Regions from separate parts of the Rossellomorea sp. LjRoot5 genome, predicted to be linked through region 2. Evidence: riboswitches for the same ligand, from Rfam matches in the RefSeq annotation. Region 2 holds a riboswitch; each other region holds the start of a gene.

Region 1 (3,139 bases), 3.2 Mb from region 2:
TGAAAGAATTTTCTAATAATATTATTTTAACTTGTATTTATATAAATTTCAATGAATGACTTATCCTTTTTGTACCACAAATAGATAAAATCAAAACCTTTTAAAGTTTTCTTTTTTTGAGCTGCACATTTAACCGGGGGTAAAGCCACTTATATATACTTATACACCCTATAAGGAAAATCCTTCCTTTTGTTAATTTTATATTAAAAATAGGCATCCGTGGGTAGCGGATGCCTGAAGATGTTTTATTAGTAGGCTAATGCATTCTTCTTTTCTTCTTTCATTAGGACGAAGCAGAGGAAGATGCCAAGGAGTGACAGGACTGCGAAGAAGAGGTATACCGTGTAAATGGAGTATGTTTCATAGATGAAACCTCCCACGAAGGTACTGAACCAATTCCCGAGGCCATTTCCGATTGCCGAATAGACGGTCACGGCAGTAGCTGTAATATGTGCCGGCGTGATTTCTTTAATGTAGCGAAGCCCTGCAGGAATGAATAATCCGATGGCAAGACCCTGCATCACTGCTGAAGAATATACCAGCCATAGACTTGGTTCCGTGAAGTAAAATAGCCAGCGGATCATGGATGCAGCGCCTGCCAGCGCCGCTACGGTCAAGAGACCGAACTTATCAATCCAACCTCCCGCGATTCTCATAAACGGTACTTCTGATAGGACGGCGATCAGAAATGCGAGGCCGATTCCGGCGTACGTACCACCTGAATCTTCCACGAATAATCCGAAATACACGTTGTTGGCTAAATTCGGGCCAAATACCAGGAACGTGACGGCCAGGAAGATCAGAAATTTTTTCATCGTGAATAATTCCTTCATCCCGGCTTTTAAATCAAGCTTAGCCGCCGCTCTCTCTTTAGGAAAACGGAAGGATAGGAACCCTGAAAGGACCAGGCAGATAAAGAAGGAGTAGAAAATGATCGTCGGTCCAATAAATCCCTCTGAAAGCCTCCCCATGATGAACACGGCAATCCCGAATCCCAATGAGCCGAACAATCGGATATTTCCGTAGTTATAACCGACTTTACTCGTATACTTCAAACTGATACTGTCGGAGACGGGGATGATGGCGCTTTGGAAGATCGCAACTAAAATTGCTACCACCAACAATCCATAGTAAACATCCATGAATAAATAACCAAGAGCAAAGATCCCTGCAACTAAGGAAGTCAACCCTAACACGACGGTCGGCTTATTGGTTGTGTCACTGACCATCCCCCATATCGGCTGGAAGAAAATCATCATGATCGGGCCGACAGACATAATGGTTCCGATCTGATACCCATTTAACCCCACACTTTCGCTCAAATACACACTAAGTAAAGGATATAAACTACCAACCCCGAAGAACGTCAATAAATAAAACCCTTGTAATGTAAAAATTTGATTTCGTACATTTCTTTCCACTACCGTATCCCCCAAGATGTTTTTGTCTATCTTATAGTAGACCCTGACCGTTCACTTGTCTATGAATTTATGCCTTTTTATGGATAAAGCCTCGCGTTTTACGATGTATCCCGTGCTACGGCGAACAGCCTACGCTTTGGTTTGAGCCAGCTACGGCAGCCACGCACTACGTTTTCATTTCCAATAAATTACCGTTTGACTTTTTCAATTAAACCCTTTAAAGTATGGAAGTATATTTTAAATTAACTAAATAACATATCTTCTTATCCAGAGAGACGGAGGGACTGGCCCTGTGATGTCTCGGCAGCGGACTCATGATGAGTGCTGTGCCACATCCAGCAAGCGTAATGCTTGAAAGATAAGAGGAGTGTTTCGTTTGAATGAAACCTCTTCTTATGTTGGAAGAGGTTTTTTTATTTGATTTCACACGACAAAGGAGTGTTTGACATGAACCAAGAAAAAGGTAATTTACTGGCTTTATTGCCCTTGATCATATTTGTTTCACTGTTCCTTGGAGCGGGAATCCTTTCAGGAGATTTTTATGCATTCCCTGTTCTCGTATCCATTATCATTGCCGCAGTTGTAGCCCTGGCGATGAATCGAAAAGAATCGTTAACCTCTAAGGTTGAACGGTTCGCAAAAGGCGCCGGGCATCCGGATATTATGATCATGGTCTTTATCTTCCTATTAGCCGGCGCGTTTTCCGGTGTAGCAGAAAAGATGGGGGCTGTTGATTCAACCGTCAACTTTGCCCTATCCGTACTTCCTGGTAATTTAATCATTGTTGGATTATTCATCATCGCCGCTTTCATTTCCTTATCAATGGGTACATCCATGGGGACGATTGCAGCACTTGCCCCTATCGGAGTGGGCATCAGCTCAGGAGCAGATATTTCCATGCCCCTTGCTATGGCCACCGTCATCGGAGGAGCGATGTTCGGGGATAATTTATCGTTCATCTCGGATACAACGATTGCAGCCGTACGCACACAGAAAACGGAAATGAAGGACAAGTTCAAAGTGAACTTCTTCATTGTATTACCGGCAGCCATCATCACTATGGTCATCCTTTTTGTCCTTACGATGGGGACTCCATCCTCTGTCGACGCAGGAAGCTTCGATTGGGTTAAAATCATCCCTTACCTTGGAGTCATCATCGGGGCCCTTGCAGGATTGAACGTATTTGTCGTTTTAATAGGCGGGATTGTGTTGGCAGGGATTATCGGATTTACTGATGGAAGCTTTACCCCATCGAGTTACTTTGGTAGTGTAGCTGATGGTATGATGGGCATGGCGGAGATTGTGATCCTGTCCATCCTGATCGGCGGAGTCGTCGAACTGATTCGTCATAATGGTGGGATTCAAGCGATCCTTTATCATGCCACCCGTAAAATCAAATCTCCTCAAGGAGCACAGCTTGCTACAGCAGGATTGGTGAGTTCAACGAATCTTTGCACAGCAAATAATACGATTTCCATTATCATCGCAGGACCACTGGCGAAAACGCTTAGCGATAAGTATGGCGTTGATGCCCGTAAGTCGGCCAGCATCCTGGATATTTTCTCCTGTGCCGTTCAAGGATTGATCCCATACGGTGCACAGGCACTGTTAGTGGCAGAAGTAGCCGGCATATCACCGGTCAGCATCATCCCATATGCCTTCTATCCTGTCCTGATTGCAGTTTGTGGGTTGATTGCGATTCAATTCGCCCTTCCGAA
Region 2 (3,139 bases):
TGCGATTCCCAACTCCGTATTCTCCTCCGGTCCAACCGGTGTTCACAAGGAATACCTGCGCATTGTGCTCATCGATCTTCTTACCAAGCATCTCTGCATAACGAGTGGCAGGAAGCGGAAGGAACGGTGAACCGAAGCATGTCGAGAATGTTGCCTGTGGTGACGTGATTCCACGCTCCGTACCTGCAAGCTTTGAAGTATAACCGCTTAGGAAATGATACATTGCCTGTTCTTTCGTCAGCTTGCTGATTGGAGGTAATACGCCGAATGCATCAGCTGTTAAGAATACAATTGTATTTGGGTGCCCTGCGATACTTGGTTCCACGATGTTTTCCATCGCTTGAATGGGGTAGGCAGCACGCGTGTTTTCTGTTAAAGTGTTATCATCATAATCCGCGATGCGGGACATTTCATCAAGAACGACATTTTCAAGGACGGAACCGAAACGGATCGCATCAAAGATCTGAGGTTCTTTTTCACGTGTCAGACCGATGCACTTAGCGTAGCAGCCGCCTTCGATATTGAATACGCCGTTCGGGGACCAGCCGTGCTCATCATCACCGATCAAGCGGCGGTTGGGATCTGCGGATAAAGTCGTTTTCCCTGTACCGGACAATCCGAAGAATAACGCTACATCGCCTTCACGACCGACGTTCGAAGAGCAGTGCATGGAAAGGATATCGGATTCAGGAAGTACATAGTTCATGACAGAGAAGATTGATTTCTTCATTTCACCGGCATATTCCGTACCGCCGATCAATACGATTCTCTTTTCAAATGAAACGATGATGAACGTTTCAGAGTGAGTTCCGTCGACTTCAGGGTCAGCTTTGAAGTTCGGAGCTGAAATCACGGTGAATTCGGATTGATGCTCTTTCAACTCTTCTGTTTGAGGGCGGATAAATAATTGGTGGGCGAACAGATTGTGCCAGGCGAATTCATTGATCACTTGAATCGGCAGTCTATGTTTTGGGTCTGCGCCTGCGAACCCTTTAAATGAGAAAACTTCCTCTTTTTCTTTTAAGTATGTGATGACTTTTGTATATAATTTATCGAATGATTCCGAAGAGATCGGCTGATTGACAGAACCCCACTCGATTTTATCCTTCGTAGTTGGTTCTTCCACAATAAATTTATCTTTAGGAGAGCGTCCTGTGTATTTACCAGTTTCTGCTCTGACTGCACCTGATGATGTTAAAACGCCTTCATTTCGTTGAAGGACCTTTTCGACTAGTTGAGAAACAGATAATTGTTCCTGAATGTTTTGACCGTTAAGTAATTCTGTTAATTCATTAGACATGCTCACTGAATTCATTAGAACCCTTCCTTTATATAAATTTATTTAATGGTATCGTTTTCTTCACAAAAATAGTATAACACAATCGAGCTATTAGTCTATACTATTTATTTAATTTTATAAGGTGTCTTCATTTTGTCACATTTCTTGACCGAATAAAGCTTGTTTCTTCTTATTTATATGTAATACCTCCTGCAATGTTTAGCCTCATTACCCCATTAGGTTATTTTAATGAAGAAAAACAGGCTGAAATCATGAAATGAATGGTTAAACCTGTCATCCAAAAAAAGTTGACACCACTTGTCCTAACCGTTATCATTGTTCCTTGAACGGATACTCTTATCCTGAGCTGGTGGAGGGAGCAGACCCTATGAAACCCAGCAACCTGCTAAATAGTGAATGGATTCATTTCCTTAATGAATCCGATTAAGCGAAGGTGCTAAACTGAGGCAAGGTCTCTAAACCTTGAACGATAAGAGAGAAAAGGCGCGGCTATGATCTGAAACCTTTCCTCTGAAGCTTTTTTCCCCGAGGAAGGGTTTTTTCTGTTTATAGTGGACCATATGCACATAAATCATGATTTATTTATAAATGAATCATGTTTACTTCATACTACTTAGGGAAATGAGTACCGTATCTGTTTACTGTTTTGTCAGAAGAATCGTTCTGACAAATATGCTTAAGGAGGAACCTTGATGTCAACTAAACGTCGTCTGTTTACATCTGAGTCCGTAACCGAAGGACATCCAGATAAAATTTGTGACCAAATCTCTGATTCAATTCTTGATGCAATTCTTACTAATGATCCGAATGCCCGTGTAGCGTGTGAAACGTCTGTCACAACGGGTCTTGTTCTGGTTGCCGGTGAAATCACTACGAATACGTATGTCGATATTCCGAAAATCGTTCGTGAAACGATCCGTGAAATCGGCTATACCCGTGCGAAATACGGCTTCGATGCTGAAACATGTGCCGTTCTTACATCCATTGATGAGCAGTCGGCTGATATCGCTCAAGGTGTCGATCAGGCCCTTGAAGCCCGTGAAGGTCAAATGACGGATGAAGAAATTGATGCCATCGGTGCAGGTGATCAAGGGCTGATGTTTGGATTCGCATGTAACGAAACGAAAGAGCTTATGCCTCTTCCGATTTCCCTTGCACACAAAATCTCCCGTCGATTAACGGAAGTTCGTAAAGAAGAGATCCTTCCTTACCTTCGTCCTGACGGAAAAACGCAAGTAACCGTTGAATACGATGAAAACGATAAGCCGGTCCGCATCGACACGATCGTTATCTCGACTCAGCATCACCCGGAAGTGGCGTTAGAGCAGATCCAACGTAACTTGAAAGAATACGTCATCGACCCGGTTGTACCGAAAGAACTGATCGATGAACAGACTAAATACTTCATCAACCCGACTGGCCGTTTCGTAATCGGCGGACCTCAAGGTGATGCGGGACTTACTGGACGTAAGATCATCGTTGACACTTACGGCGGATACGCTCGTCACGGTGGCGGTGCATTCTCTGGTAAGGATGCAACAAAAGTGGACCGTTCAGCAGCTTATGCAGCGCGCTATGTTGCGAAGAACATCGTGGCAGCAGGCCTTGCTGACAAATGTGAAGTTCAATTAGCGTATGCTATCGGTGTTGCGAAGCCCGTATCCATCTCCGTTGATACATTTGGAACAGGGAAGGTTTCAGAAGATGTATTGATTGACGTTGTCAGCAATAACTTTGACCTGCGTCCTGCAGGAATCATTAAAATGCTGGACCTTCGTCGTCCGATTTACAAGCAGACAGCTGCTTACGGACACTTCGGCCGTAACGACATCGATCTTC
Region 3 (3,139 bases), 520 kb from region 2:
TCACTTCCACCGTGTAGCCTTTTTCTTCAAGACCGGGCTTGATTGCTTTCGTAACCATATCACTATATGGACCGGATGTGGCTCCGATCGTCACTTCTTTTTTATCTTCTGAGCTTGCCTCTTCTCCTCCGCAGGCTGCCAGTACGCTCATTGTTACCGCTAATGCTAATAATAAAATCCACTTTTTCACTTGTTGTTCCCCCTATAGTTGTTATCGTTTATCCACCAATCGTGCAAACACATCACCCGTATACTGGATGAGCTGAACCAAACAAATCAGAATGACCACGGTTGTAATCATCACCGTGTTGTCATATCGGTAGTACCCGAAGCGAATCGCCAGGTCCCCAACTCCCCCGCCGCCTACAATGCCGGCCATGGCAGAATAGGCGACTAAACTGATCGTTGTAATCGTAATGGCCTGAATGACCGCCGGACGCGCTTCCGGTAACAGTACATCCTTGATGATCATCCATGGACTCGCCCCAACGGAAACCGATGCTTCAATGACTCCCTTATCAATTTCTCTTAAAGACGTTTCTACCATTCTCGCAAAAAACGGAATCCCAGCAACCGAGAGTGATACGGATGCCGCTGTCGGCCCGATGGTCGTCCCGGTTAATAGTTTGGTTAATGGTAAGAGGGCTACTAATAGAATGATGAAAGGTACCGAGCGTACCATGTTCACGACGAATCCGACGACCTTCTTAATCACACTATTTTGTAAAAATAAGCCCTTGTCTGTCACAAAAAGCAGAATCCCCAGTGGCAATCCCACTATAATTGCTACGGCTAATGAGATACCCACCATATACACCGTTTCAAAAAAGGCTTTATTCAATTCCGGCAGTATAGCAGTCAATGAATCAGGCAGCATCCTCGAGCACCTCCAGGCTTTGCGTCTTCGCCGTAATATAACGGATCGCCGCTTCGATTTCGTCAGCTGTTCCAATCAGTTCCATGATGAATATCCCGAGTGGGACATCCTGAATATATTCGATCTTGCCGTGCAGGATATTCCCCCGCACCTTGTACCGCTGAAACACCTCTGATACGACGCTTTCCTCGGCGATGGATCCTTTGAATTGAATCTTGATGAGCTTCCCTTTTCTCGATTCCAGCAGATGAGGCGGCAGGTCGAATTGGAGAATCGTTTCGATGAATTGCTTGGTCAAGGGCTGTTTCGGTTCGTCAAACAGGTCATACACGGGACCTTCCTCCACGATCTTCCCGTCCTGCATCACGGCCATCCGGTCGCAGATTTCCTTCACTACTTCCATTTCGTGGGTGATGAGGACGATCGTCAAGCCCAGTTCCTTGTTGATCTTTTTCAACAGCCTCAAGATCGATTTGGTCGTATTCGGATCGAGGGCCGATGTCGCTTCATCACAAAGTAATACCGATGGGTTATTGGCAAGTGCCCTCGCGATCCCGACTCTCTGCTTCTGTCCCCCGCTGAGCTGAGCCGGGTACGCGTCGGCTTTGTCTGAAAGACCGACCATCTCCAGGAGCTCGACGACTCTCGGTTTGATTTTCGCTTTCGGTACATGCGCTGCTTTCAAAGCAAAGGCGAGATTATCAAACACCGTCTTCGACTTGATGAGGTGAAAATGCTGGAAGATCATGCTCGTTTTCTGACGGGCAAGCCTCAATTGCTTGGACGTAAGCTTCGTGAAATCCTGTCCATCAATGATGATTTCCCCTGATGTCGGGGTTTCAAGTAAATTCAGGCATCGAATGAGTGAGCTCTTCCCCGCTCCGCTGTATCCGACGATTCCGAAGATTTCACCCTTCTTGATCGTCACAGAGACATTGTCAACACCGACCACCGTTTGCTTTTTCGTTTTGTACGTTTTAACCAGATTCCGAATCTCGATCAATGTGCACACCCCTTTTTCTCCAATAAAAAATGCCTCTTTCAACTGAAAGAAGCATCGCCTGTTTATCTCGACTTATCTCTCAGAATGAAATCATTCTGCAGGAATTAGCACCGTTCCATTACTGGAGGTTGCCGGACGTCATAGGGCCTGATCCCTCGGTCACTCTGGATAATTGAAAGTATGTAATTTTCAAAATTTTATCTTATAGAGGATAATACTGGGTATGGGACGGGAAGTCAATAGATGATTTTGATGGTTTTTTATGTAAGCGTTATCTTCGTTGTCCTGGCAACGTAATTCTGTTTATATAATAGAGTAGGGTGACCTTTCTCAAGGCCACCCCCTCATCAAACCGTACGTGCCCTATTAAGGCATACGGCTTACCAATGTGATTCCGCTTAGTTCAAGATGATGCAAACTTATTCGCACAGTGTATTTTAGAAAGTCGTTGTGAAGAAAAGTATTCCTCTCCCTTTTCTTTTGCTCTCTCCAGACTTCTTTTGTATTTCTTCTTTTGCTTATCTTTCATGTATTGGAGGTAGTATTCAATACCATCTCCATACTGTTTTCCGTAATATATTTGAAAAGCAGATTTAAGACCTGTACACGCAAAGAATTCAATGTTCCATTTCGTACTCATCACCCATCCTTTTCGTTGTGAAGGATGTTTGTGAAGCATAGCGACTCTCAGCCTTCGGCGAGTGTAAGAATCTATTGCCAGTAGTTCATCTCTGAATATGTTGAAACAACAGTTCAGTCGATATCCCTTCTCTTTGAATTCTTCAATCGCTTTCCACAAGGTTAGATAGAAGTTTACCTTTCCTTGAATGATGGAGTTTACGCGTTGGTACCACGCTTCTCTGCTTAAGGTGAGTGTTTTCCTGGTGGCTCTCTTAATTTTCATTCGAAAGTCTTTCCAGGTCTCATCTTTTGGTTTGGCTAAATAGTAAGGTTTACCATCCTTCTTACGTTTTCTCCAGTGTTGGAACGTAAAACCAATAAAGTCGAAATCATCATGATTGAAATCGACAATTTTAGTCTTCTCGATAGAAATTTCCAGACCTAGTTCATCGAGTTTCTCTTTTGTGATTTGTTCGGCTTTCTTAATGTCCTCTTTGGATTTGGCGAAAAGGAGGAAGTCATCGGCATACCGTACAAATCGAATGCCGTGTAAATCAAGTGTCCAATCCAGTTCGTTCAGATAGATATTCGCTAAAAGTGGAGAAATCACTCCACCTTGAGGAGTACCTGAATCTGAG
Region 4 (3,139 bases), 290 kb from region 2:
AGTCCTACTACGAAGGTAATCAGGACTGACATCCCCGTCATATAAAGGGTTTCAACAGTCGCTTCCCACATCTTCTCCCAGTCCACATTCGGAAATAAATTTTCTATCATCCTCGGATCACCTCCACTTTGACCATCTGTTTCTCAGCGAAGGCAACGGCTGCCTGAATCGTCTCTTCGTTTCCATCAAGGTGGACGAATAGCGTACCATAAGCCCCTTTTTGCGTTTGGGAAATCTGTCCTTGAAGGATATTGACATCCAGGTCGAATCTTCGGATCAAGCTGGTAATGAGCGGTTGCTCAGTCGATTCACCAACGAAGGTGAATTTCAGTACTTTTCCTTTAGGATACTGAGCTAAGAGGTGATCGATCGTTTCCCCTGTTTCTTCCACTTGAGATACTTCTCTCACAAATCGCTTCGTCACCTGCTCTTTGGGATTTCTGAACACCTCAAGAACATCCCCAAGCTCTACCACCTTCCCTTGTTCCATGACCGCCACACGATAACAGATTTTTTTGATCACATGCATTTCATGGGTGATCAGGACGATGGTCAGGCCTAAACGTTTATTAATATCCACCAATAAATCAAGGATGGAATCGGTTGTTTGCGGATCTAAAGCAGAGGTGGCTTCGTCACAAAGCAGGACGTTGGGATTATTTGCAAGGGACCTCGCAATACCGACCCTCTGCTTCTGTCCACCGCTCAACTGGGACGGATATGCGTCCCCTCTTCCATCTAATCCAACCAGTTCCAATAATTCGTTGGCTCTTCTCATTCTCTCTTTCTTGGAAACTCCAGCGATTTCTAAAGGAAACTGGATATTTTCAAGTACCGTGCGTGACCACAGGAGATTGAAATGCTGAAAAATCATCCCTATTGACTGCCTCGCCTGCCGAAGATGTTTTCCTTTCACTTGGGAAACGATCTGCCCATTCACATTCACGGTTCCATTTGTGGGAACTTCAAGTCCATTGAGCATCCGGATCAACGTACTCTTACCTGCCCCACTATAGCCAATCACTCCAAAAATTTCTCCTTGGGCAATGTCGATGTTGACGCCATCAACGGCTGAAATAGGTCCTGATTTTGATTGAAAGATTTTTTTCACATTTGAAATGGTAATCATGCTGTCTCCACCTTCTTTCCGAGTAAAACGACATTTTTAATTAGAATTAAAATTACGCTTGCCATTCACACAGCCTTTACGCAAACAATAAAAAATGCCTTCCTGCGATAAGCAGAAAGGCATAATCATATATAGGACTATCCTTTCTCTCATCTTTCAAAGCAAAAGCTTTGAGTGAATTGGCACCATTTCAATTTTCATTGACGGTTGCCGGGCTTCATAGGGCACGTCCCTCCACCTCTCTAAATAAGAGTAAAGTATCAATTTATTTAATTTTTTGAATTGTTAAAGACTCTGAAAATTTGCTACATGGAAGATTCTATCATCGAAAATAGAAGTGTGTCAATTCTTTTTTCTCTTTTTTTCATACTTGAACCGGTTCCTTGACCCTGGACCTCGTCAGCCACAGGACAGACTCGACAAATAACAGCTGACGGTATCCTCCTCTGACTTTCAGGATGTCGTTTTCGATCAGTTGAGACAATCGTTCTTCTCCTGAAAGTAGGGATAGCATGTCCTTCTCTTTTCCCTCAATGACAAAATGGGATTCCCCACTACCATCAGTCAATACAGCACAACCTCCGCTTGAAATGGATATCCCGTATAGGTCCTTTTCACAATGAAATTGAAGAATAAATGGGCTGTCTGGAAACAAGAGTCTTAAGTGATACCTAGAATGACACTGATCTACTAATTCCTCTAAATATATTCGCATGAATACACCCTCCCAGTGAAACTTCTATATAGTATCAATTCCACTTTTAGGTATTTTTCCCTTTTAGACATTCTCGACATGTTTTGAATGAGTGTATCTTATTTGTCGAACAGTAAGAATTTGGGTGATGACCAGTCAAAAAGTGAGCGGATTCGAAACATTTCCCAAGAAATATGTCCTCGTTTGTAGAAAGAAAATCCACAAAAAATAAAAAGACCTTATCTAAAAAGGTCTCTTATCCCCACTAGCTGTTTTGGATTTTGTTGATGGTTTCGTATAGGAATGGTACGGATTGAAAGGCATAGATTCTCTCCATTTCCTGTCCATCTTTAAATAAGAGAAGGCAGGGGACGCTTTCTATGGATTGTTCTTCGGCGAATTGGGGCAGATAGTTCAGGTTCGCCTTCACAAAATGAAATGACTGGGGGAGTTTCTCGACCACTTCCAACATTTTACCCGCGACCTGACATGTACCACACATCGGTGTATATAGATAAACGGCTACAAACGTATGGTATTCGATCGATTGGTTTAATTCTTCTGTCTGGCTTACCTCCAACAAAACTAAATCATCCTTTTTCCTAGATATTCTTTATGCACATCGATATTCGCACCTATGAGAATGGATGCAAGATGATATTCCGGGGCTGCGGCCACTTCCTTATACATCCGGTCGATATAAAGGTGTCCCGCTTCAGGGAATTCACGCTTAAACTGTTTACGTAATTTTTCCCCCGCATCATCCGCATCGACGAGGATGTACACATCCCTTTCAAACAGCTCATCGATGAGTTCGTCCATTTTTGTAATACTGATCGTTCCATTCGTGCAAATAATTTGAATCGGTTCTTTGATTATATCTCTTACTTTCCGCTTGTCGGTAGTACCTTCGACAATGATTACTTTTTCGTCAAGTTCCATCATGATCATCACCTTATCTTTCAGAAATAAGATTAGGATAGTATATTCAGATAACAAGAGATGATGTCCACTTTCTACTTATATTTTCTCATGTTTACAAAAAATAGTGCAAGTGGTTTGTTTCATTGCTTATAGAAATGGTGCCAGATCCATACACGAATCCGGCACCGCGGTCATCCTTAACACCATCCACCTTCGTCACAATCCGTGTACCTTGCATCATGGCCTTCGGTGGAAGTATAGTTCTGATAAATTTTATTTTCTTTTGCTTCGAAGTTCGGTTCCATTGTCAGTCCATCAAGGGGCAGGGACATTTTGCCGATTGACTGATCATCGAGAAATAATTCGACTTCACCATTTTTAATTCTGCCTGT

What was found. A riboswitch is a leader RNA that binds a small molecule or an ion and turns the genes downstream of it on or off. The one in region 2 is predicted to bind S-adenosylmethionine.
Region 1: linked by a shared signal. The riboswitch ahead of ACSQ2E_RS21710 (Na+/H+ antiporter NhaC family protein) and the one ahead of metK (methionine adenosyltransferase) in region 2 are both predicted to bind S-adenosylmethionine.
Region 3: linked by a shared signal. The riboswitch ahead of ACSQ2E_RS02445 (methionine ABC transporter ATP-binding protein) and the one ahead of metK (methionine adenosyltransferase) in region 2 are both predicted to bind S-adenosylmethionine.
Region 4: linked by a shared signal. The riboswitch ahead of ACSQ2E_RS03555 (methionine ABC transporter ATP-binding protein) and the one ahead of metK (methionine adenosyltransferase) in region 2 are both predicted to bind S-adenosylmethionine.

What each region holds. Positions count from the first base shown of each region.
Region 1 is NZ_CAXUQN020000001.1:4,251,583-4,254,721, forward strand. Features, by position in the region: gene ACSQ2E_RS21705 (MFS transporter) at 249-1,421, opposite strand; SAM riboswitch class I at 1,682-1,786, shown strand; gene ACSQ2E_RS21710 (Na+/H+ antiporter NhaC family protein) at 1,869-3,139, shown strand, end outside.
Region 2 is NZ_CAXUQN020000001.1:1,015,916-1,019,054, forward strand. Features, by position in the region: gene pckA (phosphoenolpyruvate carboxykinase (ATP)) at 1-1,315, opposite strand, end outside; SAM riboswitch class I at 1,634-1,776, shown strand; gene metK (methionine adenosyltransferase) at 1,993-3,139, shown strand, end outside.
Region 3 is NZ_CAXUQN020000001.1:494,802-497,940, reverse strand. Features, by position in the region: gene ACSQ2E_RS02455 (MetQ/NlpA family ABC transporter substrate-binding protein) at 1-190, opposite strand, end outside; gene ACSQ2E_RS02450 (methionine ABC transporter permease) at 212-877, opposite strand; gene ACSQ2E_RS02445 (methionine ABC transporter ATP-binding protein) at 867-1,880, opposite strand; SAM riboswitch class I at 1,950-2,055, opposite strand; gene ltrA (group II intron reverse transcriptase/maturase) at 2,284-3,139, opposite strand, start outside.
Region 4 is NZ_CAXUQN020000001.1:721,206-724,344, reverse strand. Features, by position in the region: gene ACSQ2E_RS03560 (methionine ABC transporter permease) at 1-110, opposite strand, end outside; gene ACSQ2E_RS03555 (methionine ABC transporter ATP-binding protein) at 107-1,129, opposite strand; SAM riboswitch class I at 1,276-1,382, opposite strand; gene ACSQ2E_RS03550 (SCP2 sterol-binding domain-containing protein) at 1,494-1,844, opposite strand; gene ACSQ2E_RS03545 (thioredoxin family protein) at 2,089-2,403, opposite strand; gene ACSQ2E_RS03540 (toprim domain-containing protein) at 2,409-2,768, opposite strand; gene ACSQ2E_RS03535 (YusG family protein) at 2,945-3,139, opposite strand, start outside.